One region of the Streptomyces sp. GL_141 genome, then DNA from elsewhere that is predicted to be linked to it. Evidence: riboswitches for the same ligand, from Rfam matches in the RefSeq annotation. Region 1 holds a riboswitch; the other holds the start of a gene.

What was found. Region 1 has a riboswitch for glycine ahead of gcvP (aminomethyl-transferring glycine dehydrogenase). Riboswitches for the same ligand answer to the same signal wherever they lie in the genome.
Region 2: linked by a shared signal. The riboswitch ahead of gcvT (glycine cleavage system aminomethyltransferase GcvT) and the one ahead of gcvP (aminomethyl-transferring glycine dehydrogenase) in region 1 are both predicted to bind glycine.

Annotation. Positions count from the first base shown of each region.
Region 1 is NZ_CM174402.1:7,195,233-7,209,337, forward strand. Features, by position in the region: gene AC3IX6_RS32080 (small basic family protein) at 1-24, shown strand, start outside; gene AC3IX6_RS32085 (DUF881 domain-containing protein) at 30-920, shown strand; gene AC3IX6_RS32090 (FHA domain-containing protein) at 1,404-1,943, shown strand; gene ftsR (transcriptional regulator FtsR) at 1,963-2,736, shown strand; gene AC3IX6_RS32100 (bifunctional nuclease family protein) at 2,844-3,317, shown strand; gene AC3IX6_RS32105 (MerR family transcriptional regulator) at 3,498-4,163, shown strand; gene AC3IX6_RS32110 (DNA polymerase IV) at 4,331-6,415, shown strand; gene AC3IX6_RS32115 (PRC-barrel domain-containing protein) at 6,927-7,292, opposite strand; glycine riboswitch at 7,412-7,510, shown strand; gene gcvP (aminomethyl-transferring glycine dehydrogenase) at 7,709-10,594, shown strand; gene AC3IX6_RS32125 (DUF5999 family protein) at 10,666-10,872, opposite strand; gene AC3IX6_RS32130 (hypothetical protein) at 11,142-11,762, opposite strand; gene AC3IX6_RS32135 (glutamate-cysteine ligase family protein) at 12,276-13,823, shown strand; gene AC3IX6_RS32140 (CPBP family intramembrane glutamic endopeptidase) at 14,050-14,105, shown strand, end outside.
Region 2 is NZ_CM174402.1:2,485,776-2,499,880, forward strand. Features, by position in the region: gene AC3IX6_RS10410 (thioesterase family protein) at 203-1,069, opposite strand; gene AC3IX6_RS10415 (trimeric intracellular cation channel family protein) at 1,116-1,724, opposite strand; gene AC3IX6_RS10420 (ABC transporter ATP-binding protein) at 2,007-3,125, opposite strand; gene AC3IX6_RS10425 (ABC transporter ATP-binding protein) at 3,131-4,252, opposite strand; gene AC3IX6_RS10430 (ABC transporter permease) at 4,249-5,247, opposite strand; gene AC3IX6_RS10435 (ABC transporter substrate-binding protein) at 5,374-7,152, opposite strand; gene AC3IX6_RS10440 (ABC transporter permease) at 7,255-8,250, opposite strand; gene AC3IX6_RS10445 (enhanced serine sensitivity protein SseB C-terminal domain-containing protein) at 8,670-9,410, opposite strand; gene AC3IX6_RS10450 (enhanced serine sensitivity protein SseB) at 9,478-10,188, opposite strand; gene AC3IX6_RS10455 (AAA family ATPase) at 10,274-10,960, opposite strand; glycine riboswitch at 11,130-11,233, shown strand; gene gcvT (glycine cleavage system aminomethyltransferase GcvT) at 11,418-12,533, shown strand; gene gcvH (glycine cleavage system protein GcvH) at 12,632-13,012, shown strand; gene glyA (serine hydroxymethyltransferase) at 13,027-14,105, shown strand, end outside.

The sequences.
Region 1 (14,105 bases):
CGCCGGCACGTGTTCCGGGCGTGAGGCCGATGAGTACGAACGACACCCCGCCCGAGGAGCCCGGGGCCGCGTCCCAGCGGCCGAAGGCGCAGCCTCCGCTGGAGCCGTCGGCCGGGGCCGGGGAGCGGGTTCCGGAGGAGAGCGGAGCCGCGCCCACCGGATACGCGCCGGCCGGGCCGCCGGAGCAGAGCGTCCCCGAGCAGACCGGGCGGCAGCGGCTGGCGGCCGGGTTGTGGCCGCCGCGGGTGAGCCGTGCCCAACTGATCGTCGCGGTGCTGCTGTTCGTCCTGGGGCTCGGTCTGGCCATCCAGGTACGGTCCAACAGTGACTCCAGCGCGCTGCGCGGAGCCCGTCAGGAGGACCTCGTACGGATCCTCGACGAGCTCGACGGCCGGACCAAGCGGCTGGAGGACGAGAAGCAGAAGCTCGAGGACCAGCGCAGGGAGCTGGAGAGCAGCTCCAACCAGGCCGAGGAGGCCCGGAAGCAGACCGTGGAGAAGGAGCGCCAACTCGGGATCCTGGCCGGTACGGTGGCCGCGCAGGGGCCGGGGATCGTGCTGAAGATCACGGACCCCAAGGGCCAGGTGCAGTCGGACAAGCTGCTGGACACCCTTCAGGAGCTGCGGGCGGCCGGGGCCGAGGCGATCCAGATCAACGGGGTGCGGATCGTGGCGGACTCGTACTTCTCGGACGAGGAGGACGGGGTCGCGATCGACGGTAAGAAGATCACACAGCCCTACGAGTTCAAGGTGATCGGCAAGCCGCAGGACCTGGAGCCGGCGCTCAACATTCCCGGTGGCGTCGCCCAGTCGCTGGAGAAGGAGCAGGCCGTCGTCAGCGTCACACGTCCGGCGAAGATCGTTGTGGATGCCTTGCGGGCTGCGAAGCAGCCTGACTACGCTCGGTCGTCATCGTCGTGATGCGGGAGGTGCGGGAGACGGGCTCACGCGGGCGAATGCCTGCGGGGGGTCGACGCACCGAAGTCGCGGTGCGTGGTGGAAACTGTCTGATGGTTACGGACGTTGTAAGTATGTCCGGGTCGGCAGGTGTTGCATTCGGAGTTCGTCCTGCCCCACGGGCGGGTCTGTTTCGGTCAAGGGGAATCGCCCGTGAAGTTGTTTGAGAAGTTGTTCGGCAAGAAGAACCGCGAGGAAAGCGGTGCGGCCAGGCACCGCGCGGGGCATGGAGACGTGGAAGGGCAGGGCGACCGGCCGCTCTTCCGCGACGAGGTCGCCGGAGCGGGTGACATTTCGGGCGCGCACGGCGCGTCGACTGTTGACCCTGCCGGTACCGGACGCATAGGTTTCGGTGAACCATCAACCTCAAGTACGGGTGGAGGGTTTGCCCCCGACCCGTATGCCACCAATGCCTCCGCGGGGCAGCCGCGGCGCGAGGAGCCGTCCATGTCGGCCGAGCAGATTTGCAGCAGGTGCGGGCACCGCAGCGATGCGGCGAGCCGGTTCTGCTCCAACTGCGGGGCGCCGCTGCGGGCGGGTCTGACGCCGGAGCGAGCCTCGGAGACCACGTCCACCATCTCGATCTCGGGCCTGGAGGCCTACGAGGCCGAGGTGTCGGGACAGACGCACGTGTCGTCCTCGCTGTCCCCCGAGGCCCAGGCCGCGGTGGAAGCGCTGCCCCCGGGTTCCGCCCTGCTGATCGTGCGGCGCGGCCCGAACTCCGGCAGCCGGTTCCTCTTGGACGGTGAGCTGACGACGGCCGGCCGGCACCCGCAGAGCGACATCTTCCTGGACGACGTCACCGTCTCCCGGCGCCATGTCGAGTTCCGCAGGAGCCACGACGGTTTCACCGTCGCCGACGTCGGCAGCCTCAACGGCACGTACGTGAACCGTGAACCGATCGACTCCGTCGCCCTGCACAACGGCGACGAGGTGCAGATCGGCAAGTACCGGCTGGTCTTCTACGCGAGCCTGCGGGGGCACTGACCCTTCAAGGGAAGGTCCCATGCTGCGTATCCCGGCAGGCGGTGCCGCCAAGAGCGGCGCCGCCGGTACGGCCTCCTCGGGCGTGCGGCTGGTGAGCATCGGAACGGTGCTCACGATGCTGCGTGACGAGTTCCCCGAAGTCACGATCTCGAAGATCCGTTTCCTGGAGGCGGAGGGGCTCGTCGAGCCCCGGCGCACACCTTCCGGATATCGCAAGTTCAGCACCGACGACGTGGAGCGCCTCGCCCACGTCCTGCGGCTCCAGCGCGACCACTACCTTCCGTTGAAGGTCATCCGCGAGCAGCTCGACGCGCTCGCGCGGGGTGAGCAGATCCGCATCCCGGCGCCCACGGCGCACGGGGAGTCCGTCGACCCCGCGAGCCCCGTCGCCCTCTACGGCGAGGTGGGCCGGGAGCGGCCCACCGTGGCCCGGGTGGGCCGGGCCGAGCTGATCGCCGCCGCGGAGGTGGATGAGGTCCAGCTCGTGGAGTGGGAGTCGTACGGACTCATCGCCGAGGCGCCCGGCGGCGGTTTCGACGCCGAGGCCGTCACCGTGGCCCGTCTGGTGGCCGATCTCGGCCGATTCGGTCTGGAGCCGCGCCACCTGCGGGCGATGAAGGCCGCCGCCGACCGGGAGGCCGGTCTGGTGGAACAGGTGGTATCACCGCTGCGCCGGCACCGCAATCCGCAGACCAGGGCCCATGCGGAGGCCACCATGAAGGAGCTCGCGGGGCTCTCCGTACGGCTGCACGAGGCCCTCGTACAAACTGCTCTCGGGGTCCGGCTGCACTGATTCCCGAGGGGTTTTCGGGCCACTTCGGGCGACTTCGGAGGGGCTTCGGGGCAGGCTTGGGGGAGCCCGACTACCCAAACCTGCCGAGCAGGTCCTAGGGTTGCTGTGTGAACGAGCTCGACGTTGTGGGTGTCCGGGTGGAAATGCCCTCGAACCAACCGATCGTGCTCCTGCGTGAAGTGGGAGGCGACCGGTACCTCCCCATCTGGATCGGACCAGGGGAGGCGACCGCCATTGCCTTCGCGCAGCAGGGCATGGCCCCTGCCCGGCCGCTGACGCACGACCTTTTCAAGGACGTGCTGGAGGCGATCGGCGAGGAGCTCACCGAAGTCCGGATCACGGATCTGCGGGAGGGTGTTTTCTACGCGGAGCTCGTCTTCGCCAGCGGAGTCGAGGTGAGCGCGCGGCCTTCCGATGCCATAGCGCTCGCCCTGCGGACCGGGACGCCGATCTTCGGCAGCGACGGCGTGCTCGACGACGCCGGAATCGCGATCCCGGACGAGCAGGAGGACGAGGTGGAGAAGTTCCGCGAGTTCCTCGACCAGATCTCGCCAGAGGACTTCGGCACCGGCCCGCAGTGAGGCGCAGGTCGCGCCGTCCTCCCGGATATTTCAGCCCATTCGAGTAGCCTTTCCCCGCAATGGGGTACGGGAAACCACTCTCAGGGTGATTATCACTCGGCGTGCCGAGTGTGGCGATCGTTGACGCACCCCTGGTGACTGCCTACCTTCGAGGTGGCAGGTCAAGGACGGAGGGTCGGCGTGAGAGTCACGGGCGACGGTATGACCGGGGGCATCCCCGCACGGAGTGACGGTGGGCCGTACCCGCTGCACGGTGGTGCGGTGAACTCCGCGCGCCGTCAGCCGGAGCCCGCGCCGGTCGGTTCGGTGGGGCAGGTGGGGTCAGTCGAGTCGGTGGGTGGCGAGTCCGCACCCGAGCAGGTCGGATACCGGGGGCCGACGGCGTGTGCCGCGGCCGGCATCACGTACCGGCAGCTCGACTACTGGGCGCGCACGGGGCTGGTGGAGCCCACGGTGCGCCCCGCTTACGGGTCGGGGACGCAGCGGCTGTACAGCTTCCGGGACGTGGTCGTCCTCAAGATCGTGAAGCGCTTCCTGGACACCGGGGTGGCGCTGCAGAACATCCGCACCGCCGTGCAGCACCTGCGCGACCGGGGTTTCTCGGACCTGGAGCGGATGACGCTGATGAGCGACGGCGCCACCGTGTACGAATGCACCTCGCCCGACCAGGTCGTCAGCCTGCTCCAGGGTGGCCAGGGTGTCTTCGGCATCGCCGTGGGCGTGGTCTGGCGCGATGTCGAGAACGCGTTGTCGCAGCTGCACGGGGAGCGCGTGGACACGGGCGAGACGGTGGTCGGGCACAACCCGGCCGATGAGCTGGCCGCCCGGAGGAACCGGGCCGTCTGAGGGGCTTTGCGCCAGTCGTGTGGCCGGCCGGTCGTCTGATCGGCCGGCCTTTCGGCTTTGAGCGGTCCGTCCGGCCCCGGTGGTCCGACCGGCCCCGGCGGTGGGCCGGGGTCGGCGGTGGGCCGGGTTCGGGCCGATTGTCAGTGGTGTAGGGCAGCATCGGAGCTGTGAGAGCCGCGCCGACCATCCTGCACCTGGACATGGACGCCTTCTACGCCTCCGTGGAGCAGGCGTCGAAGCCGAGCCTGCGCGGCAAGGCCGTCATCGTCGGCGGGCTCGGGCCGCGCGGGGTCGTCGCCACCGCCTCCTACGAGGCCAGGCGCTTCGGGGTGCACTCGGCCATGCCGATGGCCCAGGCGAGGCGGCTCTGCCCGAACGGCGCGTGCCTGATTCCGCGCTTCAGTCTGTACCGCGAGGTCAGCGACACGGTCATGGGGATGCTCCGGGAACTGTCCCCCCTCGTGGAGCCGCTGAGCCTGGACGAGGCCTTCGTGGACCTGGAGGCGGGGGGCGTCGCCTTCGACGCGGAGACCGCGCGGGCCGTCGGGGAGCGGCTGAGGGCCGACATCGCCGCCGCGACCGGGCTGAGCGGGTCGGTGGGGCTCGCGGGGTCCAAGATGCTGGCCAAGGTCGCCTCCGAGGAGGCCAAACCGGCCGGGCTGCTGCTCATCGAGGTGGGCACGGAGCGGGCGCACCTCGCACCGATGTCGGTACGGACCCTGCCCGGGGTGGGGCCGGCCACGGGGGAGCACCTGAGGCGGGCCGGGATCACGACCGTGGGGGAGCTGGCGGAGGCCGGTGAGGACGAGCTGGTCCGGATGGTGGGGCGCTCGCACGGGGTCGGGCTGTACCGGATGGCGCTGGGTGTGGACGAGCGGCCGGTGGTCGCCGAACGCGATGCGAAGTCCGTGTCGGTGGAGGACACCTTCGACGTCGACCTGCACGACCGGGTGCGGATCCGCAACGAGGTGCAGCGGCTCGCGGACCGCTGCGTGGAGCGGCTGCGCGGGTCGGGGCACTCGGGGCGGACGATCGTGCTCAAGGTCCGGCGGTACGACTTTTCCACCCTGACCCGCTCCGAGACCCTGCGGGGGCCCACGGACGACCCCGCGGTCGTGCGGGAGGCGGCGGCGCGGCTGCTGGAGGCGGTGGACACCACGGGCGGGGTGCGGCTGCTGGGGGTGGGGGTGACGGGGCTCGCTGACTACACGCAGGAGGACCTCTTCGCTTTCGCCGATGCGATGGCTGCGCGGGCTGGGGCGGGGGTGGGTGGCGGTGGTGCGGCTGGCGCTGCCGCGGGTGCGGATCGTGCCGAGGCGGCCTTGCCGTCTGGCGGGGGTGTGGGGCGACCTGCGGCCGGAGCTGAGGGTCCGGCCCGGGGGCGGGGTGCCGGGCCGGGGCAGGCCGAGGGTGCCGGGCAGGGCGTCCCCGCTGCGGCGGTGCCGGGCGAGCACGCCGGACAGAGCCGGGTCGCCGGGGCGGGCCAGGGGCAGGCGGCTGGGCAGGAGCAGGCTGAGGGCGGCGGGCCGGGGCAGGGGTCCCGGTCGGGGCTGGGGGAGAGCGGCGGGCCGGCTCAGCAGGGCCCTGAGCAGGGGCAGGGCGAGCTGACTGGGCCGGGCAGGGGTTCCGGGGCGGGCCGAGAGGACAGCGCCGGGCAGGGTCAGGGCGACCTGTCGGGGCAGGCGCAGGGCGTTGGGCAGGGCCAGGGTGGCGCGCAGGGGCAGGCGCGGGGCGTTGGGCAGGGTCAGGGCGACCTGTCGGGGCAGGCGCAGGGCGTTGGGCAGGGCCAGGGCGACCTGCAGGGGCAGGGGCAGGGGCAGGGGCAGGGGCAGGGGCAGGGCGTTGGCCAGGGCCAGGGTGACCTGTACGGGCAGGAGCAGGGTGAGGTTGCCGGGCCGGGGCAGGGTTCCGGGGCCGGGCAGGGCCAGGGCGTTGGCCAGGGGCAGGGCGATCTGCACGGGCAGGAGCAGGGCGTTGGGTACGGGCAGGGTGCGGTCGCTGGGCCGGGGCTCGGGGGTTTGGTTGAGCGGCGGTGGGTGGCCGGGAGTGATGTGCGGCATGCGGTGTACGGGCCCGGGTGGGTGCAGGGCAGCGGGGTCGGGCGGGTGACCGTACGGTTCGAGCAGCCCGGATCCGAGCCGGGCCGGGTGCGTACGTTTCTGGTGGACGACCCCGAGCTGGAGCCGTCCGATCCGATGCCGCTGGTCGGGGACCAGGCTGTGGGAGTCGGGGGCTCGACGGCTTCGGAGTGAGTTTGGTTGGGACGTCCTGCCGTTCCGCAGCGCCGCGCTGTCCGGCTGCGGCCGGCAGTGTGCGCCGCGCTCTGGTGCGGCTGGGCGGGGCGAGGTCTGGTGCGGGGGATGGGTGGGAGGGGCCGGGCCCTGCGGGGCTGTCCCCTACCCGCCCTTCCACCGTTCCCCGGGCTCCGCCCGGACCCCTCGCCATGTGCGGTGCCGTTCCCAGGGGCCTGCCCCGGCTCCTCAGGCCGGCCTCCGGACCCCCGGACCCCCGGTCCTCAAGCGCCGGCCCTCGGGCCCCGCCTCCCCGGGCTGGGTTCTGGACCGTCGGTTCTCAAGGGCCGGGGCCTGGCTGGTCGGGCTGGTTTCTGGACCCTTGGTACTCGAGCGCCGCCCCCGGGGCTTGGCTGGTCGGGCCGGGCTCTGGACCCTTGGTTCTCGAGCGTCGGCCCTGGGGCTTGGGTTCTCGGGGCCGGTCCCGGACCTTCGGGTGTCAGGTGTCGGAGGGGCTGGTGGGTGGGCGGGGTCAGGGGGTGTCGGGGGTTTTGTGGCCGAAGTCGTGCTGGAAGTCTGTGGGGAGGGTGAGGTCCAGGCCGTAGTGGTGGTAGAGCTGCAGCTCCTGTTCGGGGGAGAGGTGGCGGCCGACGCCGAAGTCGGGGGCGTCCTTGATGAGGGAGCGTTCGAAGGGCACGCGCAGGGTGTCGCCCACCATCTCGCTGGGCTCCAGCGGGACGAAGGCGTCCCGGCTGAAGAGTCCGGTGCGTACGGCGGCCCATTCCGGGACGCCCGTGGCGTCGTCGAGGTAGACCTCGTCGACGGTGCCGATCTTGGTGCCATTGCGGTCGAACGCCTTGCGGCCGATCAGGCTGCGGGGATCGATGTCGGTCTGCACGGTCCGGTCCCTCCATTGGGGCGCAACTCCTCCGTAATGACTACAAAAGTGCATTTCCGGAGAGGGGGCCACTCGAGGGAGGGCCGCAGATCCTCGCTGGTAGGCTGGGTGACGGCTGTTGACCCTGTGCGGGAGAGTCCTCCGAGTGAGTGAGACGGAGGCGCCGAAGGAGCAAATCCTCCCCGGAATCTCTCAGGCATACGTACCGCACGTGGTGAGGCCACTCTGGAAAGCAGGGGCGGGTACCGGGCGCGCAGTGCCGGTCCCTCTCCTCACCGACGGTGAAAGCCGGTCCTCGTGGGCGATCCCCGCGCGGCCCGGTGAAGCTCTCAGGTTGTGATGACAGAGGGGGAGGCCGTCCGGGTGCCCGCGCCGTGGTGCCCCTCGCAGGTCGTACGACCAGGAGGCCTCCGTACATGACCGCCAACCGCATTTCGCTCTCCCAGCTGGAGCGAGGCATCCCCTTCGAGCAGCGCCACATCGGCCCGGATGCCGAGGCGCAGGCGAAGATGCTCGCCCATGTGGGCTACGGCTCCCTGGACGAGCTCACCGCAGCCGCGGTGCCGGATGTGATCAAGACCACCGCCGCGCTGAACCTGCCCGAGGCGCGGACCGAGGCCGAGGTGCTCGCCGAGCTGCGTGAGCTCGCCGACCGCAACCAGGTCCTTGCTCCGATGATCGGGCTGGGTTACTACGGCACCTTCACGCCGCCGGTGATCCTGCGCAACGTCATGGAGAACCCGGCCTGGTACACGGCGTACACGCCGTACCAGCCGGAGATCTCCCAGGGCCGCCTCGAAGCCCTGCTGAACTTCCAGACCGTCGTCGCCGAGCTGACCGGCCTGCCGACCTCCGGTGCCTCCCTGCTCGACGAGGGCACGGCGGCCGCCGAGGCCATGACCCTGGCCCGCCGCGTGGGCAAGGCCAAGGGCAACGTCTTCCTCATCGACGCCGACGCGCTGCCGCAGACCATCGCGGTGATCGAGACCCGTGCCGAGCCGATCGGCATCGAGGTCGTCGTCGCCGATCTGAGCGAGGGGATTCCGGCCGAGATCGCCGAGCGCGGCGTTTACGGCGTGCTCCTCCAGTACCCGGGTGCTTCCGGCGCCGTGCGGGAGATCAAGCCGGTCATCGAGCAGGCGCACGCGCTCGGCGCCATCGTCGCCGTCTCCGCCGACCTGCTCGCCCTGACGCTGCTGACCTCGCCGGGCGAGCTGGGCGCGGACATCGCCGTCGGCACCACCCAGCGCTTCGGCGTCCCGATGGGCTTCGGCGGACCGCACGCCGGCTACATGGCCGTCCAGGCCAAGCACGCCCGCTCGCTGCCCGGCCGCCTCGTCGGCGTCTCGGTGGACGCGGACGGCAACAAGGCCTACCGCCTGGCGCTGCAGACCCGTGAGCAGCACATCCGCCGCGAGAAGGCCACCAGCAACATCTGCACCGCGCAGGTGCTCCTCGCCGTCATGGCCGGCATGTACGCCGTCTACCACGGCCCGGACGGGCTGCGGACGATCGCCCGCCGCACCCACCGCTACGCCAGCCTGCTGGCCGCGGGCCTGACGGCCGGCGGGGTCGAGGTCGTGCACGGCTCCTACTTCGACACCCTCACCGTCCGGGTTCCGGGCCGGGCCGCCGAGGTCGTGGCCGCCGCCCGCGAGGGTGGCGTGAACCTCTTCCAGGTCGACGCCGACCTCGTCTCCATGGCCTGTGACGAGACGACCCTGCGCGCCACCGTCGAAGCCGTCTGGGCCGCCTTCGGCGTCACGGCGGACATCGAGGCGCTGGACGCGAGCACCGCCGAGGCGCTGCCCGAGGGCCTGCTGCGCTCGGACGAGTACCTGACGCACCCGGTCTTCCACCAGCACCGCTCCGAGACCGCGATGCTGCGCTACCTGCGCAAGCTCTCGGACAAGGACTACGCGCTGGACCGCGGCATGATCCCGCTGGGCTCCTGCACCATGAAGCTCAACGCGACCACCGAAATGGAGTCGGTCACCTGGCCCGAATTCGGCCAGTTGCACCCCTTCGCCCCGGTCGAGCAGGCCGAGGGGTACCTCACGCTCATCACCGAGCTGGAGGAACGTCTCTGCGAGGTCACCGGCTACGACAAGGTCTCCATTCAGCCGAACGCCGGCTCCCAGGGTGAACTCGCCGGCCTGCTGGCCGTCCGCGCCTACCACCGGGCGAACGGCAACGAGCAGCGCACCGTCTGCCTGATCCCGTCCTCCGCGCACGGCACCAATGCCGCGAGCGCCGTGATGGCCGGCATGAAGGTGGTCGTCGTCAAGACCGCCGACGACGGCGAGGTGGACGCGGACGACCTGCGCGCCAAGATCGAGCAGTACCGCGACGAGCTCGCCGTGCTGATGATCACGTACCCCTCCACGCACGGTGTGTTCGAGGAGCACGTCGCCGACATCTGCGCCCAGGTGCACGACGCCGGCGGCCAGGTCTACGTGGACGGCGCCAACCTCAACGCCCTGGTGGGCCTGGCCAAGCCGGGTCACTTCGGCGGCGACGTCTCGCACCTGAACCTGCACAAGACCTTCTGCATCCCGCACGGCGGCGGCGGTCCGGGCGTCGGCCCGGTCGGTGTCCGGGCGCACCTGGCCCCGTACCTGCCCAACCACCCGCTCCAGCCGACCGCCGGTCCCGAGACGGGCGTCGGCCCGATCTCGGCCGCTCCGTGGGGCTCGGCCGGCATCCTGCCGATCTCCTGGTCGTACGTGCGCCTGATGGGTGGCGAGGGCCTCAAGCGCGCCACCCAGGTGGCGGTGCTCGGCGCCAACTACATCGCCAAGCGCCTGGAGCCGCACTACCCGGTGCTCTACACCGGCCCGGGCAACCTGGTCGCGCACGAGTGCATCATCGACATGCGCCCCCTGTCGAAGGCGACGGGCGTGAGCATCGACGACATCGCCAAGCGCCTGATCGACTACGGGTTCCACGCGCCGACCATGTCCTTCCCGGTCGCCGGCACGCTCATGATCGAGCCGACGGAGTCCGAGGACCTCGCCGAGATCGACCGCTTCTGCGACGCGATGATCGCCATCCGCGCCGAGATCGAGCGGGTCGCGGGCGGCGAGTGGCCGGTGGACGACAACCCGCTGGCCAACTCCCCGCACACGGCGGCGGCGCTGGGCGGCGAGTGGAACCACCCGTACACCCGCGACGAGGCCGTCTTCCCGGGCGGGGTGTCGGCCGCGGAGAAGTACTGGCCGCCGGTGCGCCGCATCGACGGTGCCTTCGGCGACCGGAACCTGGTGTGTTCCTGCCCGCCGCTGGACGAGTACGACAACTGATGAAGTGACGTGACGAAGGGGCCGGTCCGGGAGTTCTCTCCTGGGCCGGCCCCTTTCGTTTCCGTCGTCGGCTAGGCCGCCTTCATCACCTGCGTCGCCGCGAGCGGGCGGTGCGGGGCGATGATCTGGCCGTCCGGCAGCAGCTCACCGGTGTCCTCGAACAGCAGGACGCCGTTGCACAGCAGGCTCCAGCCCTGTTCCGGGTGAACGGCCACGGGGTGCGCGGCCTCCCGATCGGCGGAGTCGGCGGACGGGCATGCTGGCTTGTGCTGGCACATGGATGCGTTCTTTCGCTGCGGTGTGGTCTGTGTGCTGCGGCTCGATGCGTTGTTCATGGCCGCCCCCCGTATCAACGACTTGGCTCGGTCAGAGTCCCCAGTGTTCCCCCACGGCACGGTGTCCGGAGGGATTTCCCGGCAGCTGTCCTCATAGATTGATGACGCATCACCCGTGCGGGCGGTTCAGCTCAACTCCCCTGTCATTTCGGATGGTTCACGGGGGGCCCGAGTGGGCTAGGCCGAATGGGCAGAACCGGCCAGGGGCCGGTTCAGGCGGCCGGCGCGGCCATGGAGGGCGGCACCGGGGGAGCCGTCGGCGTGAGCCGGTGGGTCAGTACGGGCAGCAGCTCGGACACGGGGTGCGGGCGGTAGGCGGCGATGCCCGGCGGGGCGGGGGCGAGGGGGACCAGGAGGTCGGCGGCGGCCGGCAGGCCGGCGGAGGCATCGGCGCCCACGGATCCGTGCAGCCACAGGGTCAGCATGTACAGCTCCGGTACGGACAGCAGGCGCGGCTGGTAGTTCTTGCCGAGCGATTCGGCCTGGCGCAGCGCGCGTTCGGTGGCGGCGACGTAGGGGCCCTCGAAGAAGTGGGAGAAGGCCCATCCGTCCGGGGTCAGCCGGGTGTCGGCCGCCGCGACGTAACGGTCCCCGCTGCGGATCAGGAACCGCCAGCCGGTCAGCCGGGTGCGCGGCGGCCTGCCGCCGGCGGTCAGGCCGGAGATGTGCAGCCGGTCCAGGACGTGGACGGGCAGCGGCAGTTCGGCGGTCATCGGTCCCTGGAGGGAGCGCAGGGCCGGGGTGTGCGCCTCGTGGACGGCGGTGGGGGAACCGAGGGCCGCGAGGACGCTGCGCAGGGCGGGCGCGGGAGCCGGAGGGACGTGCAGCGGCATGATGGGTCGCCTCTCGCTTGGGAGACCTGTGGAACGGGGCGGGTACGGGGTGCGGACGGCGCTGTCGCATTCTGGGGTCAGAGGGGGGCTGAGGGGCAATGACCGCGCGCCAACTCTCTGCCTCGCTTGCGGAGTTTATCTGACATGTGTTCACGCAGTGTTTCGGCTAGCTGTCCCGCCTATTGCCGACAAGGCGGTTACCGGTCCCGCTGACGTGGCATTCATGCCGGGTGCGCGCAAAAATTCCGCGCTGACCTCGGAGGTTACCGGATGGGGGCTCGGCTGAAAAGCGTCGGTTATCGGTAACCGGCAAGGTCTACGCTGTATTTGCGTAGAGGGGCTTGCCAGGTGAATGTGCCAAAGCGCCCGTCGGCCAAACCGGCGCGCGCTCCCCGCCAGTCGCGCCCCTTCCGCGTTATCGATCACGCCGCCGGGGCATCATCGACCGTAACGCGCGCCCGGGCGGCGGAGCCATTGTCCGCCGGCCGGGCCCAGTCGAGGAGGGACGCTCCGATGGGGGAGAAGGTCGTGGCGGGCGGATTCGACCTGTCCGATCGGCAACGGTACCGGAGGAAGCTTCACGAGTGCCTGGAGGTACTGGAGCGACTTCTGGAGGAGAAGAGGTTCGATCGCCCCAAGAACATGATGGGGCTGGAGATCGAGTTGAATCTCGCGGGTGCCGACGGGTTGCCGAGAATGGTGAATGCGCAGGTCCTCGAGCGTATTGCGAGCAACGATTTCCAGACCGAACTGGGAATGTTCAACCTGGAGGTGAACGTACTTCCGCACCGGCTCGGCGGCCGGGTATTCGACCAGCTCGCCGAGGAACTGAGCGCGGGTCTCGGCTATGCCCACCGACAGGCTCTGGAGGTCGACGCCGGGGTGGTCATGATCGGAATTCTGCCGACGATCTCCCGCACCGACCTGGTCACCGCCAACCTCTCGGCGGTGGACCGCTACTCCCTGCTCAACGAGCAGATCCTGATGATGCGGGGCGAGGACTTCGTCCTCGACATCGAGGGGGTCGAGCGGCTGACCTGGACCTCCGGGTCGATCGTCCCGGAGGCCGCCTGCACCTCCGTACAACTGCACCTGCAGGTGACCCCGGCACGGTTCGCGGACGTGTGGAACGCGGCCCAGGCGGTGGCGGCCGTACAGATAGCCGTGGGCGCCAACTCGCCCTTCCTGTTCGGGCGGGAGCTGTGGCGGGAGTCGCGGCCCCCGCTCTTCCAGCAGGCCACCGACACCCGGCCGCCCGAGCTCCAGGCGCAGGGGGTGCGTCCGCGCACCTGGTTCGGCGAGCGGTGGGTGGACTCGGCGTACGAGCTCTTCGCCGAGAACGTCCGCTACTTCCCGGCGCTGCTGCCGATCTGCGACGAGGAGGAGCCGCTGCGGGTGCTCGCCGAGGGCGGGGTGCCGAGCCTGCAGGAGCTGGTGCTGCACAACGGCACCGTCTACCGCTGGAACCGGCCCGTCTACGGGGTCGCCGACGGGGTGCCGCACCTGCGCGTGGAGAACCGGGTGCTGCCCGCCGGCCCGACGGTGGCCGACGTCGTCGCCAACGCGGCCTTCTACTACGGGCTGGTACGGACGCTCGCGGACGAACAGCGCCCGGTGTGGAGCCGGCTGCCCTTCGCGGAGGCGGAGGCCAACTTCGACGCGGCCTGCCGCTACGGCATCGACGCCCGGCTGCGCTGGCCGCGCCGGGGCCGGGGCGGGGGGCTGGCGAGCGTGCCCGCGGTCCGGCTGGTGCTGGAGGAGCTGCTGCCGATGGCGGCCGCCGGACTGGACGCGTGGGGGATCGAGCCCGCCGACCGGGACCACTACCTCGGCATCATCGAAGAGCGGTGCCGGCGCCGGGTGAACGGGGCGACCTGGCAGGTGGACACCTACCACCGGGCCCTCGCGGGCGGGCTGGAGCGGGACGCGGCGCTGGCCGCGACCACGCGCCGCTACAGCGAGCTGAGTCACCGGGGCGATCCCGTGCACACCTGGCCGGCGGGGCTGGGGGGTGGCGCCGCGGCGGCCGGACCGGCGAGTGGGGCGGCGGCCGTGGACTGAATTCCGCGTTCCGTGCGGTTCCGTGTGGTCCCGTGCCGGTCCCGCGCGGTCTCGTCCGGTCCCGCCCGGTGATCCCCTTGCTCCGTGGAGGAGGCAGTATGGGGTGATCGGGGCGGGACGCCCCGCGAGATGTCGCAGCGGTGCGGGACGGGAGACGGGCGTGCGGACGGAGCCGGAACCGGAGGTCGGGGAGCTCGAGCTCGGCGAGCGTGCGAGCGGGCGCGGGATGCTGCGCACCGAGACGCTGCTCGTGCTCGCGCTGTCCCTGGGCGCGAGCGGGGT
Region 2 (14,105 bases), 4.7 Mb from region 1:
CCGGCGTTTGAGGACCGGGTCCGGGCGGAGCCCGGGGAACGGGCGAAGGGCGGGTAGGGGAACTCCGCCCCGCAGGGCCGAACCAGCCGCACCCGCCCACCGGCTCGCACGCCAGACGGCAGTGGCCGCGCCGCCGCCCGGCCACCGCCGGACGGAGTCCGGCGCAGCGGAGCGAAGCCCGCCTAGCGGTGCGGGCTTCGCGTTAGGAAGGGACGGCTACGCGGGGGGCGCTCGCCAGTTGGCGGGACTGGGCGACCAGGCGGTCCGCCGAGTCCCAGACCTCCGCGTCCTCCTCCAGGAAGCCGCCCGCCAGGTTCCGCGTGGTGATCGACACCCGGAGCGGACCGGGCGCCGGACGGTGGCGGATGTGGGTGGTGAGTTCCACCGTCGGGGTCCAGCCGAGCAGGCCGAGGTCGAAGGAGGTCGGCGGGAGCGCGTCCACCGCCAGGAGGAGGGAGAAGGGGTCGGCGTCGCGGCCGTCCGCGAGCTCGAACCAGGACCGCATCTCGCCCTTGCCCGAGGGCTGTCCGACGGCCCAGCCGGCCGTCGCCGGGTCCAGGCGCAGCCGGAGCCGGTCCACGATGGCGGAGCTGCCGGGGATCGGGGCCGGGCCGGCCTCGGGGCCGAGGCAGTCCTCGTAGGCGGGGATGGCGGGCGGGAGGGCGGTGGTGTGGACGGAGTCCGGGAGCGCGGCGAGGTCCCCGTAGGAGGCCAGGACGCGGATCCGCTCGATCTCGGCGCCGCTCTCGTCGAACTGGAACAGGGAGGCCTGTCCGGTGGAGAGCGTGCGGCCGACCCGTACGACCTCGGTGCGGATCACGGCGGGGCCGGGGACCGAGGAGGTCAGGTAGTGCGCGGAGACCGTGAAGGGGTCCGGGTGCGGCAGGGTCGCCGACAGGGCGCGGCCGACGAGGGCCAGGAGGTAGCCGCCGTTGACGGCGGTGATGATCGTCCACCCGGCGGAGAGGTCCGCGTCGTACACACCGGGCTCGCCCGCACGGGCGGTGACGGTGGTGTCGCGGTCGAACTCGCTGTCGCCGATGGTGGCCTTGGCAGCTGCGTGTGACATGGAACGACCGTACACCCGCTTCCTACTAAGCGGTAGCTTTGCCTGGCTACGGCTCCTCCGCCACCGACGAGCGGCGGTTCCACGCGAGCGGCGCCCGCCAGTGGTAGCGGATGGCCAGCAGCCGCAGCACGAAGGTGGTGACGATCGCCAGGCCCGTCGTGAGGGCGTTCAGGTTGTCGAAGCTGATGAAGAGCGCCACCATCGAGGCGCCGATGACGGCCGGCACGGCGTACATCTCGCGGTCGCGCAGCAGCGAGGGGACCTCGTTGACGAGCACGTCGCGCAGCACGCCCCCGCCGACCGCGGTCGCCAGGCCCAGCGCGGCGGACGCGGTGAGGCCGAGGCCGTACTCGTACGCCTTGGTCGTGCCCGTCACGCAGAACAGTCCGAGGCCGGCCGCGTCGAAGACGTTGATGGCGCGGTTGATGCGCTGGACCTCGGGGTGCAGGAAGAAGACGAACGCGGCGGCGACCAGCGGCGTGACGAAGAACCCGAGATCGCTGAAGGCGGCGGCGGGGGTGGCGCCGATGACGATGTCGCGGAACAGGCCGCCGCCGAGGGCGGTGACGAGCGCGAGGACGACGATGCCGAAGACGTCGAAGTTCTTGCGTACGGCGAGCAGGGCGCCGGCCGTGGCGAAGACGAAGATGCCCATGAGGTCCAGGGTGTGCTGGACTCCGGGCGGGAAGAGATCGTGGATCACGGGAACATTCTGCCGGTCGCCTGCGGCGTGCCGGGACGGGTGCGGCGCGGCCCCGGCCCCGGCCCCGATCGGCGTGCCCTGCCAGGGCGGGACACGGCACCCCCGTGGGGCTGCGGGCCATGGCCGGCTGCGGCGGCGCCGTCAGGGGCTCCGCCCCCGAACCCCCGCGCCTCAAACGCCGGCGGGGCTGATTTTCGCCCGGCGGAGCCGTTCACGGCCCCGCCGGGTCGGCCGTCAGTCCGTCGGGGTCGCCGTCGCGTCCGCCGCGCCCGGCAGGGCCGGGTCGCCCGGGGCCTGGTCGGGGGCGTTCTCCGGGTGGTGGCAGGCCACCTGGTGGCCGGTCTTCAGTGCGATGAGCGGGGGCTCCTGCGTGGTGCAGACCTGGGTCGCCTTCCAGCACCGGGTGTGGAAGCGGCAGCCGGACGGAGGGGAGATCGGCGAAGGGACGTCGCCCTTGAGCAGGATGCGGCCGCTCTTGACTCCGCGCCGGCGCGGGTCCGGCACCGGGACGGCCGACATCAGGGCCGTGGTGTACGGGTGCATGGGCGCCGTGTACAGGGACTTGTTGTCCGCGAGCTCGACGATCTTGCCGAGGTACATGACCGCGATCCGGTCCGAGACGTGCCGGATGACCGACAGGTCGTGGGCGATGATCACGTACGTGAGGCCGAGCTCCTCCTGGAGGTCGTCCAGCAGGTTGACCACCTGGGCCTGGATGGAGACGTCCAGGGCCGAGACCGGCTCGTCGGCCACGACGAGCTTCGGCTTCAGGGCCAGGGCGCGGGCGATGCCGATGCGCTGGCGCTGACCGCCGGAGAACTCGTGCGGGTAGCGGTTGTAGTGCTCCGGGTTGAGGCCCACCAGGGAGAGGAGGCGCTGGACCTCCGCCTTCAGGCCGCCCTCGGGCTCGACGCCCTGGAGCTTGAACGGGGCGCTGACGATGGTGCCCACCGTGTGGCGCGGGTTCAGCGAGCCGTAGGGGTCCTGGAAGATCATCTGCACGTCGCGGCGCATCGGGCGCATGCCGGCCACGCTCAGGTGCGTGATGTCCTTGCCCTCGAACTCGACCTTTCCACCGGTCGGTTCGAGCAGCCGGGTGATCAGCCGGCCCATGGTGGACTTGCCGCAGCCGGACTCGCCGACGATGCCGAGGGTCTCACCGGGGTAGACGTCGAAGTCGATGCCGTCGACGGCCTTCACGGCCCCGACCTGGCGGCGCAGCAGCCCCTTGGAGATGGGGAAGTGCTTGACCAGTCCGGTCACCCTGAGCAGCGGCTCCGGGGAGGCCACAGCCTGGGCCGGGACGGTGACCGTGGCGGCCTTCTCGTTCGCGCTTTCGTTGGGCACAGTCATGTCGGTCACAGCTTCGGCGCAATCTCTTCGGTCCAGATCCGGTCCCGCTGCTCCGGGGAGAGGTGACAGGCGGCCCAGTGCCGGCCGGCGCCCTCCGCGGCGGTGTCGACCAGGGACAGCTCGGGCCGTACGGTCCGCGTGACCTCGCCCTTGGGCAGGTCGGCGTACGGGCACCGGGGGTTGAAGGCGCAGCCGCTCGGGATGTTGATCAGGCTGGGCGGCGAGCCCTTGACCGGGATGAGCCGCTCGGTCTGCTCCCGGTCGATGCGCGGCATCGAGCCGAGCAGGCCCCAGGTGTAGGGGTGACGGGGCTCGTAGAACACCTTCTCCGCGCTGCCGCGCTCCACGCACCGGCCGCCGTACATCACGAGGAGGTCGTCGGCCATCTCGGCGACCACGCCGAGGTCGTGCGTGATCATGATGACCGCGGAGCCGAACTCCTTCTGCAGGTCCCGGATCAGGTCGAGGATCTGCGCCTGGACGGTGACGTCGAGGGCGGTGGTGGGCTCGTCCGCGATGAGCAGTTCGGGGTTGTTGACCAGCGCCATCGCGATCATCGCGCGCTGGCGCATGCCGCCGGAGAACTCGTGCGGGTAGCTGTCGACCCGCTTGTGCGGCTCGGGGATGCCCACGCGGTCGAGGAGCTCGACGGCCCGCTTGCGGGCGGTCTTCTTGTCGACCTTGTTGTGGACCCGGTAGGCCTCCGCGATCTGCTTGCCCACGGTGAAGTAGGGGTGCATCGCCGACAGCGGGTCCTGGAAGATCATCGCGATCTCCCGGCCGCGCAGCTTGCGGACCTCTTCCTCGGGGCTGGACAGCAGTTCCTTGCCGTCGAGCCAGATCTCGCCGGAGATCCGGGCCCGCTGGCGGCCGTACTGACCGACCCGGTGCAGGCCCATGATGCCCAGCGAGGTCACCGATTTGCCGGAGCCGGACTCGCCGACGATGCCGAGGGTCTTGCCCTTCTCCAGCGTGAAGGAGAGTCCGTCCACGGACTTGACCAGGCCGTCTTCCGTGGGGAAGTGCACCTTGAGGTCGCGTACGTCGAGGAACGCGGTGCCGGGCGCGCCGGAGGCGACGGGCTCGTGCGGTGCGCCCGTCACGGCGGGCGTCGTCGAATCGGTCATGACAGCCTCACTCGGGGGTCGATCACCGCGTACAAGAGGTCGACGACGAGGTTGGCCGCGACGACGAAGAAGGCGGAGATCAAGGTGATGCCGAGAATGACCGGCAGGTCGTGCTCGCTGATGGCGCGGACGGCGCTGTAGCCGAGGCCGTGCAGCGAGAAGGTGTATTCGGTGAGGACCGCGCCGCCCATCAGCGCGCCCAGGTCGAGGCCCAGGACGGTCAGGATCGGCGTCATGGTCGAGCGCATCGCGTGCTTGCCGATGACGACGGGTTCCGTCAGCCCCTTGGCGCGTGCGGTGCGGATGTAGTCCTCGTTGAGCACTTCCAGCATGGTCGCGCGGGTGAGTCGCGCGTACATGGCCGCGTAGAGGAAGGCGAGCGAGACCCACGGCAGGACCATGCCGTTGAACCAGGCTCCCGGATCCTCGGCGAAGGTCTTCTCCGGCCGCCCGAACCAGCCGAGCTGGTCGGAGAAGAGGGCGATGGCGAGCATGCCCGTGAAGTAGATCGGGAGGGAGACGCCGGCGAGGGCGAGGCCCATCGCCGAACGGTCCAGGACCGTACCGCGCTTGAGGGCGGAGATGACGCCGGCGGCGACACCGCCGATCACCCAGAGCACGACGGCACCGGCGGCGAGCGAGAGGGTGACGGGCAGCCAGTCGGTCAGCAGCGGCCACACCTCCTGCTCGCTCTTGAAGGAGTATCCGAAGCAGGGCGCGGCGCAGTGCGTGACGTCGTTGCCGTTGGCGTACGTACGACCCGCCACCAGCCCGACGACGAACTTGCCGAACTGGACGAGGATCGGGTCGGCGAGACCCATCTTCTGCCGGATGCCTTCGATGGCGGCGGGGTCGGACTGCTTGCCGACGAAGTACAGGGCCGGGTCCGTCCCGATCATCTTCGGGAAGAGGAAGAAGATTCCGAAGGTCACCAGCGAGATGACCAACAGCATGACGATGACGGCGAAGATCCGCCGGATGAGATATGCAAGCACTGCGCTCGGCCTGGCCGCGGCCCGGGGACGCCCTCTTCTGGAGAGCGCCCCCGAGCCGCCGCCGCGGCCATCACCTGCCCTTCGTGCCTAGCGGGTGTGGCACTGGAACTGAATCGGACGGTCGGTCTACTGGACGCCGAGCGAGGCGTAGTCGTAGCGGCCGTTGTACGCGTCGGAGGTGTAGACGTTGGTCAGACGGCTGCTGCGCCAGTTGATCGTCTTGTCGTAGACGAAGGGCAGGTAGACCGCGGCCTCGGAGACCTTCTGGTTCATCTGCTTGTAGATGTCGCCGGCCTTGTTGGGGTCGGTCTCCGCGATGGCGTCGTCGAACAGCTTGTTGATCGCCGGGTCGTTGAGCTCGGAGAAGTTGTTGTTGCCGCTCTGCAGGATGAAGCGGCCGTCGACCAGCGGCTGGGAGAAGCCCTGTCCGGTCGGGAAGTCGGCGCCCCAGCCCATGATGATGATGCCGTAGCCCTTCTCCTTGACCACCTTCGGCGAACCGATGATGCCGGAGGTCTGGGCGCCGTCGAACTGGTCGACGTCGGCCTCGATGCCGACCTGCTTCAGGGCGTTCTGCAGGGAGACGGCCGTGGCGACCTCGACCGGCTTGTTGTTGCGGACCGCGATGGTCGTCTTGAAGCCGGTCTCCTTGCCACAGGCCTTCAGGGCGGCCTTGGCCTTCTCGACGTCGGGCTTGCCGTCGTTCGTCAGGACACCGTACGGGTCGTACTTGCCGTCGGCGCCCTTGATGCCGAGCGGGAGCATGTTGGGGGCGATGTCGCCACCGGCCTGCGGGCCGCCGCGGGCGGTCTGCAGGGACTTGTGGTCGGCCGCGTAGATGACGGCCTTGCGGCACTCGATGTTGTCGAACGGCGCGACGGTCTGCGGCATCACGGCGTACCGGATGAAGCCGGTCTGGCCGTTGTCCAGGTTGTCCTTGTGGTCCTTCAGCGCGGTGGCGCGGGCCGCCTGGCCGATGCCGGTCGCGTTGATGTCCAGGTCGAACTCACCGTTCATCAGGCGCTTGTCCATGTCGTCCGCGTTCGCCATGAACGTGACCGAGATGGAGTCCGGGAGCGCCTTGCGGATGGTGTCCGACTCGGCCTTCCAGGCGGTGTTGCGCGAGAGCTTCATGCTCTTGTTGGGCTCGTACGAGTCGATCTTGTACGGGCCGTTGGAGAAGGGCTTGAGGCCGTACTTGGCCGCGGTGTCCTTCTCCTGCTTGACCGGGCTGGCGGCCGGCATGGCCAGCATCTGCTCGAAGTCGCCGTTGGGCGCGGGGAGCTTGAAGATGACGGTCTTGGCGTCCGGGGTCTCGATCGCCTTGAGGCCGAGCTTGTCCGGGCTGGGGTCCTTGTACGGGCCCGGGTACTCGGTCTTCGGGTCGAGGACCTGCATCAGGTAGACCGGGCCGCCGGAGATGACGTCCTGGGCCCAGGTGCGCTCGATGCCGTACTTCACGTCCTGGGCGGTGACGGGGGTGCCGTCCTCCCAGGTCACGTTGTCCTTGAGGGTGTACTTGTAGGTCTTGCCGCCGTCGCTGATCTCCGCGTTGGCGGTGGCCAGGTCGGGGACGAGCTCGGTGCTCTTGGAGCCCGGCTCCGCCTTGAAGCTGACGAGCTGGCGGGCGTAGTAGCGGGAGAAGTCCCACATGAAGCCGTAGTAACCGCGCTGCGGGTCCCACGAGTCGGCTTCCTGCGTACCGACGAACTTCAGCTCGCCGCCCGTCTTGGTGGAGGCGTTGGCAACCTTGCCGATGGCGGCGTTGAAGCCGCCCGCGGCGGCCGGCTTCTCGTCCTTCGGCTTGCCGTCGTCGCCGCCACAGGCGGTCGCGGCCAGCATCGTCGCGAGCACGACGGCCGTGCCGGCTACAAGCCTGCGCTTGGACATGCGATGGGTAGTCACGATGCTCGCAACCCTCCGTTGTGATTCCGGTTCGAAGCCGGGTTCCGGTGTGCCCTGCGGTTCTGACCTACGGGTGCCCTGCGGGATGACCTGCGGGGACGGCTAACGGGAGCCCTTCGGGTCGAGGGCGTCGCGGACGCCGTCGCCGAAGAGGTTGAAGGCCAGCACGGTGATGAAGATCGCCATGCCGGGGAAGATCATGAAGAGCGGATCGTCCTCATAGGTCCGCACGGCCGTCGAGAGGGTCTCGCCCCAGGACGGTGTGGGCGGCTTGACGCCGACGCCCAGGAAGCTGAGCGCGGCCTCGGTCAGCACGTTGGTGGGGATCATCAGCGTCGCGTAGACGGTGATCGGCGCGACCAGGTTCGGCAGCAGCTCCCGGAAGAGGATGTACATCCGGCCCGCGCCCAGGCTCCGCGCGGCTTCGACGTACTCCCGTTCGCGCAGCGACAGGGTCTGTCCGCGGACGATGCGGCCGATGTAGGGCCAGCCGAAGAAGCCGATCACCAGGACCAGTACGGCGATCCGCAGGCCCGACCCCTCGAAGCCCCAGAGCTTGCCGGGGACGACCGAGATCAGCGCGATGATGAAGAGCAGCTGCGGGAAGGCGAGCAGCAGGTCCATGACCCGGCTGATCGCCGCGTCGACCCAGCCGCCGAAGTAGCCGGCGACGATGCCGAAGAAGGTGCCCATCGAGACCGCCACGAAGGCGGACAGGAAGGCGACCAGCAGCGAGATGCGGGCGCCGTAGACGATGCGGCTGAACACGTCGCGGCCGTTGACCGGCTCGACGCCCAGCAGGAAGTCGCTGCTCATGCCGCCGTTGGGACCGGCGGGCAGGCCCAGCAACGGGTCCAGCAGGTCTTCGTGCAGCTCCTCCGGGGGGTGGCCGAACGCGCTGACGATCAGCGGCGCGAACAGTGCGACGAGGATCAGCAGGAGCACGACGAAACCGCCGGCCAGCGCGACCTTGTCGCGCTTGAGCCGCATCCAGGCGATGCGGCCGGGCGAGCGGCCTTCGATGGCCTTGGCGGGGACGTCGGCTACGGACACGGGTGCGGGTGTCTCCGCGCTCATGTCGTGCAGTGGTGCCGTCATCGTGGTGGGGACCCCTCTCGGCCGACGGGTGGGCCGGCCCATGCCCGCCGCTGTGGCGGCGTTGGTGCGGAGTGGCGCTCGGAGTGCGAGGTACTGGTGCGCGGATTTCCTGCGGCGGGACAGCCTTTGGAGGACTGACCCGCTCTTGGGTGGGGAGTCTTCATCGGGCGCTCGATCAGCCGCCAGACCCGCAGGTGAATGGATGCGCAACCGTGATCTGAGGGTCGAGTTCCCGTTATCCGGACTTCGCTGTCACCTGAGCGGAGCAAGACATCCTGTTCGGTACGGAATCGGACATGGCGCCCAACTCGGCGTACTAGCGCGCCTATTGGGCGTACATCAACGTCGAAATCAGGACAACGCAAAGGCCGCACGGAACGACTGTTCCGTGCGGCCTCGGGTGGCTAAATGCCGATGTCTCAGTAGGCGGGCGCCTGTCCCTCGCGGTCGTAGAAGGGCCTGGTCTGGGCCCGCAGCCACATCGCCACGGGATCGTGTTCGTCCGCGAGCGCGACCGTGCACACGGGCACTCCCTCGGGGACCGCGCCGACCGACTGGCGCATCATCTCCCGTACGGATTCCAGCGCGTGCGCGGAGGCGTCGTACAGGTCGAGCCCGACGGCGAGGTACGGGGACCCCAGCGCGGGCTGCACCCAGGCGCGGCGCAGCGAGCGCACGGCGGGCGTGCGGTGCGCGTGCTGCGTGAGCAGCCCGTAGAACTGCGGCAGCTCGATGGCGGGCTCGGACAGCCGCAGCGGGCCGGCCGGCATCCGGTCCAGCCCGGTGGCGATCCGGCGCAGGTCGGCCCAGGGCAGGCCGACGCCGCCGCCCTGGGCGTGCGGGTTGAGCCACAGCCCCCAGCGGTCGGGGTACAGGGCGCGGGCGATGTCCCGGCCGGTGACCACCTCGTACCCGCGGTTCCAGCCGCTGGCGGCCAGCTCCTGCGGGGAGGTCACGCAGGGCGCGTACCCGAGGCCATCGACCTCCATGCCGCCGTACTGGGCCTCCGGGGAGCCGGGCTGCCCCTGCCAGAGGAGCATCCAGAGCCGTCCCTCGGCCAGGGCGTGCAGGAGAGACTCGTAGCTCTCGTAGCGCCCCGGAGTCACCTGGCGCAGCATGTGCTCGACCTGCCCGACCGCGGCCGTGCCTGACGCACTCACCCGGTACCCCTCTTCGTCTGTTCGTCCGCCCGTCGTCCACGCGTGTCGGCCACCAGCTTAAGCGTCACTACGGCAGGTAGAAGGGGCGTACGCGCTCACGTATGTAGTCGACGACCGGGTCTTCGGCCGCGTCGAGCAGGATCAACTGCACCGGCCAGGGCGGTGGTACGCGGGTCAGGGCGCGGCCCAGCGCGTCCATCGGGGCGTTTCGCATGCCGGGCTCCCATCCCACCAGGTGGACGCCGATGTACAGCTCCGGCGAGCCGCCCTCGACGCTGGCGAGGCAGCGGTGCGCGGCCGCGACGACTCCGGTGGCCCGGAACTCCTCCGCGGCGGCGGCCAGGAACTCGACCGGGTCCTCCTGCCAGTCGGGCTCGTAGAGCCGGACCCGGCCGCCGGTGGCGGGGCCGTCGAGCGGGCTGCGGCCGGTGCGGCAGAGCTCCGCGACGGCCGGCGGGGGCAGGGGCACGCCGACGGATCCCTCGGGGTTGACCGCGAGGCCGAGTTGCGGGGGCAGGCCCCGGGCGAAGTCCACGGCGGGGGCGACGGCGAAGTCCATGGCGGGTCCGGCGCAGGCGCGGAACTGCTCCTCGGAGCTGTAGACGGGCACGTACGCGGCGCCGTCGATCTCCATGGTGGGCAGGCTCAGGCTGTTCACCCCGCCGGGCAGCGGGATCCACAGGTGGCTCCGCCCGAGGACCTCGAGGATCCGCCCCCCGGCGTCCGCCTGTCCGAGCGCCGCCCCGAGCACCTGCTCCAGCTCGTTACCCGGCCACATGTACGTCTCCGCTCGCTTGCCCTTGGTCTCGACCCGAGATTAACGGGCGCCCGCGACACCCGGGCCGGGGGCCGCCCGCCCGCCGCTAGAGGAAGCCGATCGACGTCAGCCGGGACGCCGCCGGGCGGTCCAGCAGGGTCACCGACGCGCAGCCGGCCGGCGGCCGGCCCGCCTCGGCCTCGCGCAGCAGCCGGGCCACCGCGCCCCGGTGCCGGGCGAAGGCGTACGCCGAGACGCCCCGGCCCCGCGCGGCCTGCCCGGCCCGGGCCTCCTCGGGGGTGGTGTCCAGCAGCACCAGGTGCAGCGCGCGGCCGCGCCGCCGGGCCGCCGAGGCCAGCAGCGCCCGGACCCAGCTCTGCGTACCGCAGTCGTGCACGACGGCCGGGGCCCCGGAGCGGAGCACCCGCCACAGGCCCCAGTAGTGCGCGATGCGGACCGCCGGCCGGTACACCGCGTAGGGCAGGGCGGCCGGCATCCGGCGCTCCCACCGCTCGCGGGCGTCCTGGGAGTCGATGCCGCCGCCCTCCGCGGCCCGCTTGATCAGGGTGCTCTTGCCGCCGCCGGGCAGTCCGGAGACCACCACGACGTCCCCGGCGGCGAAGCGCAGCCGTCGCGGGCCCTCGGCCCCGCGCAGGTCCCGTACCGCTCCGGGCTCCCCCGTCGCCCCGGCCGCCGCCGGATCCCGTACGACGCCGCGCTGCGACGGCACGCCGTCCACCGCACCGTCGACAGCCGCGGTGTTCGTCGCCGCCAGTACTCCGAATCTCCGCACCGTGTTCGCCTCCCCCGCGCCGGGTCACCTGGACCCGTTCCCCCTGAGTGTAAAGAGACGGTAATCCGGGGCATCCGGTTCCGCTCCGCTTACGGACCCCCTCCCCCATTCGGCCGCACCTCGTGCAATGATGTGCGCCATCTGGACACCTAACTGCATACCGGCCGCTTGAATCCGCGCGGGAGAGTCCCGGCACGCCGCAAGGCGGTGCCCGGGCGCCGAAGGAGCAAGTACCTCCCTTGAATCTCTCAGGCCCCGTACCGCGTGGATGAGGCAGATCTGAAAAGCGAGCCGCGCCACCGCCCGTAAGGGCTCCGGCGACGGCTCCACCCAAGGTGCAAGTCGAAGGCCTTCCCCTGGAAGCGGGGAACTCTCGGCGAACCTCTCAGGTTCCGATGACAGATGGGGAGGAACTCCTCCTCGTCATGTCATGCCCTGGGACCCGGGAGCCACACCCATGAGCACTGCCCCCCGCCTGACCGCCCTCGATGCGCTGCACCGCTCGCTCGGTGCGACCATGACCGATTTCGCGGGCTGGGACATGCCCCTGCGGTACGCCAGCGAGCGCGACGAGCACAACGCCGTCCGCACCAAGGCCGGTCTGTTCGACCTCTCCCACATGGGCGAGATCACCCTGACCGGCCCGGAGGCCGTCAAGGTCCTGGACTACGCGCTGGTCGGCAACATCTCCACCGTCGGCGTCGGCCGCGCCCGCTACACGCACATCTGTCAGGAAGACGGCGGCATCGTCGACGACCTGATCGTCTACCGCCTCGGCGAGACCGAGTACATGGTCGTCGCGAACGCCTCCAACGCCCAGGTCGTCCTGGACGCGATCACCGAGCGCGCCGCCGGCTTCGACGCCGAGGTCCGCGACGACCGCGACGCGTACGCGCTGCTCGCGGTGCAGGGTCCGGAGTCCCCCGGGATCCTCGCTTCCCTCACCGACGCCGACCTGGACGGGCTGAAGTACTACGCCGGCCTGCCCGGCACGGTCGCCGGGGTGCCCGCGCTCATCGCGCGCACCGGCTACACCGGTGAGGACGGCTTCGAGCTGTTCGTCGCCCCCGAGCACGCCGTGGAGCTGTGGCAGGCGCTGACCAAGGCGGGCGAGGGCGTCGGCCTGGTCCCGGCCGGCCTGTCCTGCCGCGACACCCTGCGCCTGGAAGCGGGCATGCCGCTGTACGGGCACGAGCTGACCACCTCCCTCACCCCGTTCGACGCGGGTCTGGGCCGGGTCGTGAAGTTCGAGAAGGAGGGCGACTTCGTCGGCCGCGCCGCCCTGGAGGCCGCCGCCGAGCGCGCCGCCTCCAACCCGCCGCGCAAGCTGGTCGGCCTGATCGCCGAGGGCCGCCGCGTTCCGCGCGCGGGCTTCTCCGTGACCTTCGACGGCCAGGTCGTCGGCGAGGTCACCTCGGGCGCCCCGTCCCCGACGCTGGGCAAGCCGATCGCGATGGCGTACGTCGACGCGGCGCACGCCGCGCCCGGCACCTCCGGCGTCGGCGTGGACATTCGCGGTACGCATGAGGCGTACGAGGTCGTGGCCCTGCCGTTCTACAAGCGGCAGAAGTAGCCCCGCACCGCACCGCGTCGCACCACCGGTCGGCGCGTCGCGCCGGTCCGCAGGACCACCGTTCGTATCCACTCCCCCGCATCCAGGAGAATCAGGTCATGAGCAACCCCCAGCAGCTGCGTTTCAGCAAGGAGCACGAGTGGCTGTCGGACGCCGTCGACGGCGTCTCGACGGTCGGCATCACGGAGTTCGCGGCCAACGCGCTCGGTGACGTCGTCTACGCCCAGCTTCCCGAGGTGGGTGACACGGTGACCGCGGGCGAGACCTGCGGCGAGCTGGAGTCGACCAAGTCGGTCAGCGACCTGTACTCCCCCGTCACCGGCGAGATCGTCGAGTCCAACCAGGACGTCATCGACGACCCGGCGCTGGTGAACTCGGCTCCGTTCGAGGGTGGCTGGCTCTTCAAGGTGCGCGTCACGGAGGAGCCGGCCGACCTGCTCTCCGTCGACGAGTACGCCAAGCTCACCGCCGGCAACTGACCCAGGGAACCCTGATGTCTGTACTGAACACTCCCCTCCACGAGCTCGACCCGGACGTCGCCGCCGCCGTCGACGCCGAACTCGTGCGCCAGCAGTCCACCCTGGAAATGATCGCGTCGGAGAACTTCGCTCCGGTCGCCGTCATGGAGGCCCAGGGCTCGGTCCTGACCAACAAGTACGCCGAGGGCTACCCCGGCCGCCGCTACTACGGCGGCTGTGAGCACGTCGACGTGGTCGAGCAGATCGCGATCGACCGCATCAAGGCGCTCTTCGGCGCCGAGGCCGCGAACGTGCAGCCCCACTCGGGCGCGCAGGCCAACGCGGCCGCGATGTTCGCGCTGATCAAGCCGGGCGACACGATCATGGGCCTGAACCTGGCCCACGGCGGTCACCTGACCCACGGCATGAAGATCAACTTCTCCGGCAAGCTCTACAACGTGGTCCCGTACCACGTCGACGAGACCGGCGAGGTCGACATGGCCGAGGTCGAGCGCCTCGCCAAGGAGTCCAAGCCGCAGCTGATCGTCGCGGGCTGGTCCGCCTACCCGCGCCAGCTGGACTTCGCCGCCTTCCGCCGCATCGCGGACGAGGTCGGCGCGTACCTGATGGTCGACATGGCGCACTTCGCCGGTCTGGTCGCCGCGGGCCTGCACCCGAACCCGGTGCCGCACGCCCACGTCGTGACCACCACCACGCACAAGACCCTCGGCGGTCCGCGCGGCGGTGTCATCCTGTCGACGCAGGAGCTGGCCAAGAAGATCAACTCCGCGGTCTTCCCGGGTCAGCAGGGCGGCCCGCTGGAGCACGTGATCGCGGCCAAGGCCGTCTCCTTCCTCGTGGCGGCCTCGCCCGAGTTCAAGGAGCGCCAGGAGCGCACCCTGGAGGGTGCGAAGATCCTCGCCGCCCGCCTGGTCCAGGACGACGTCAAGGCCGTGGGCGTGGACGTCCTCACCGGCGGCACCGACGTGCACCTGGTCCTGGTCGACCTGCGCAACTCCGAGCTGGACGGCCAGCAGGCCGAGGACCGCCTCCACGAGGTCGGCATCACGGTCAACCGCAACGCCATCCCGAACGACCCGCGGCCGCCGATGGT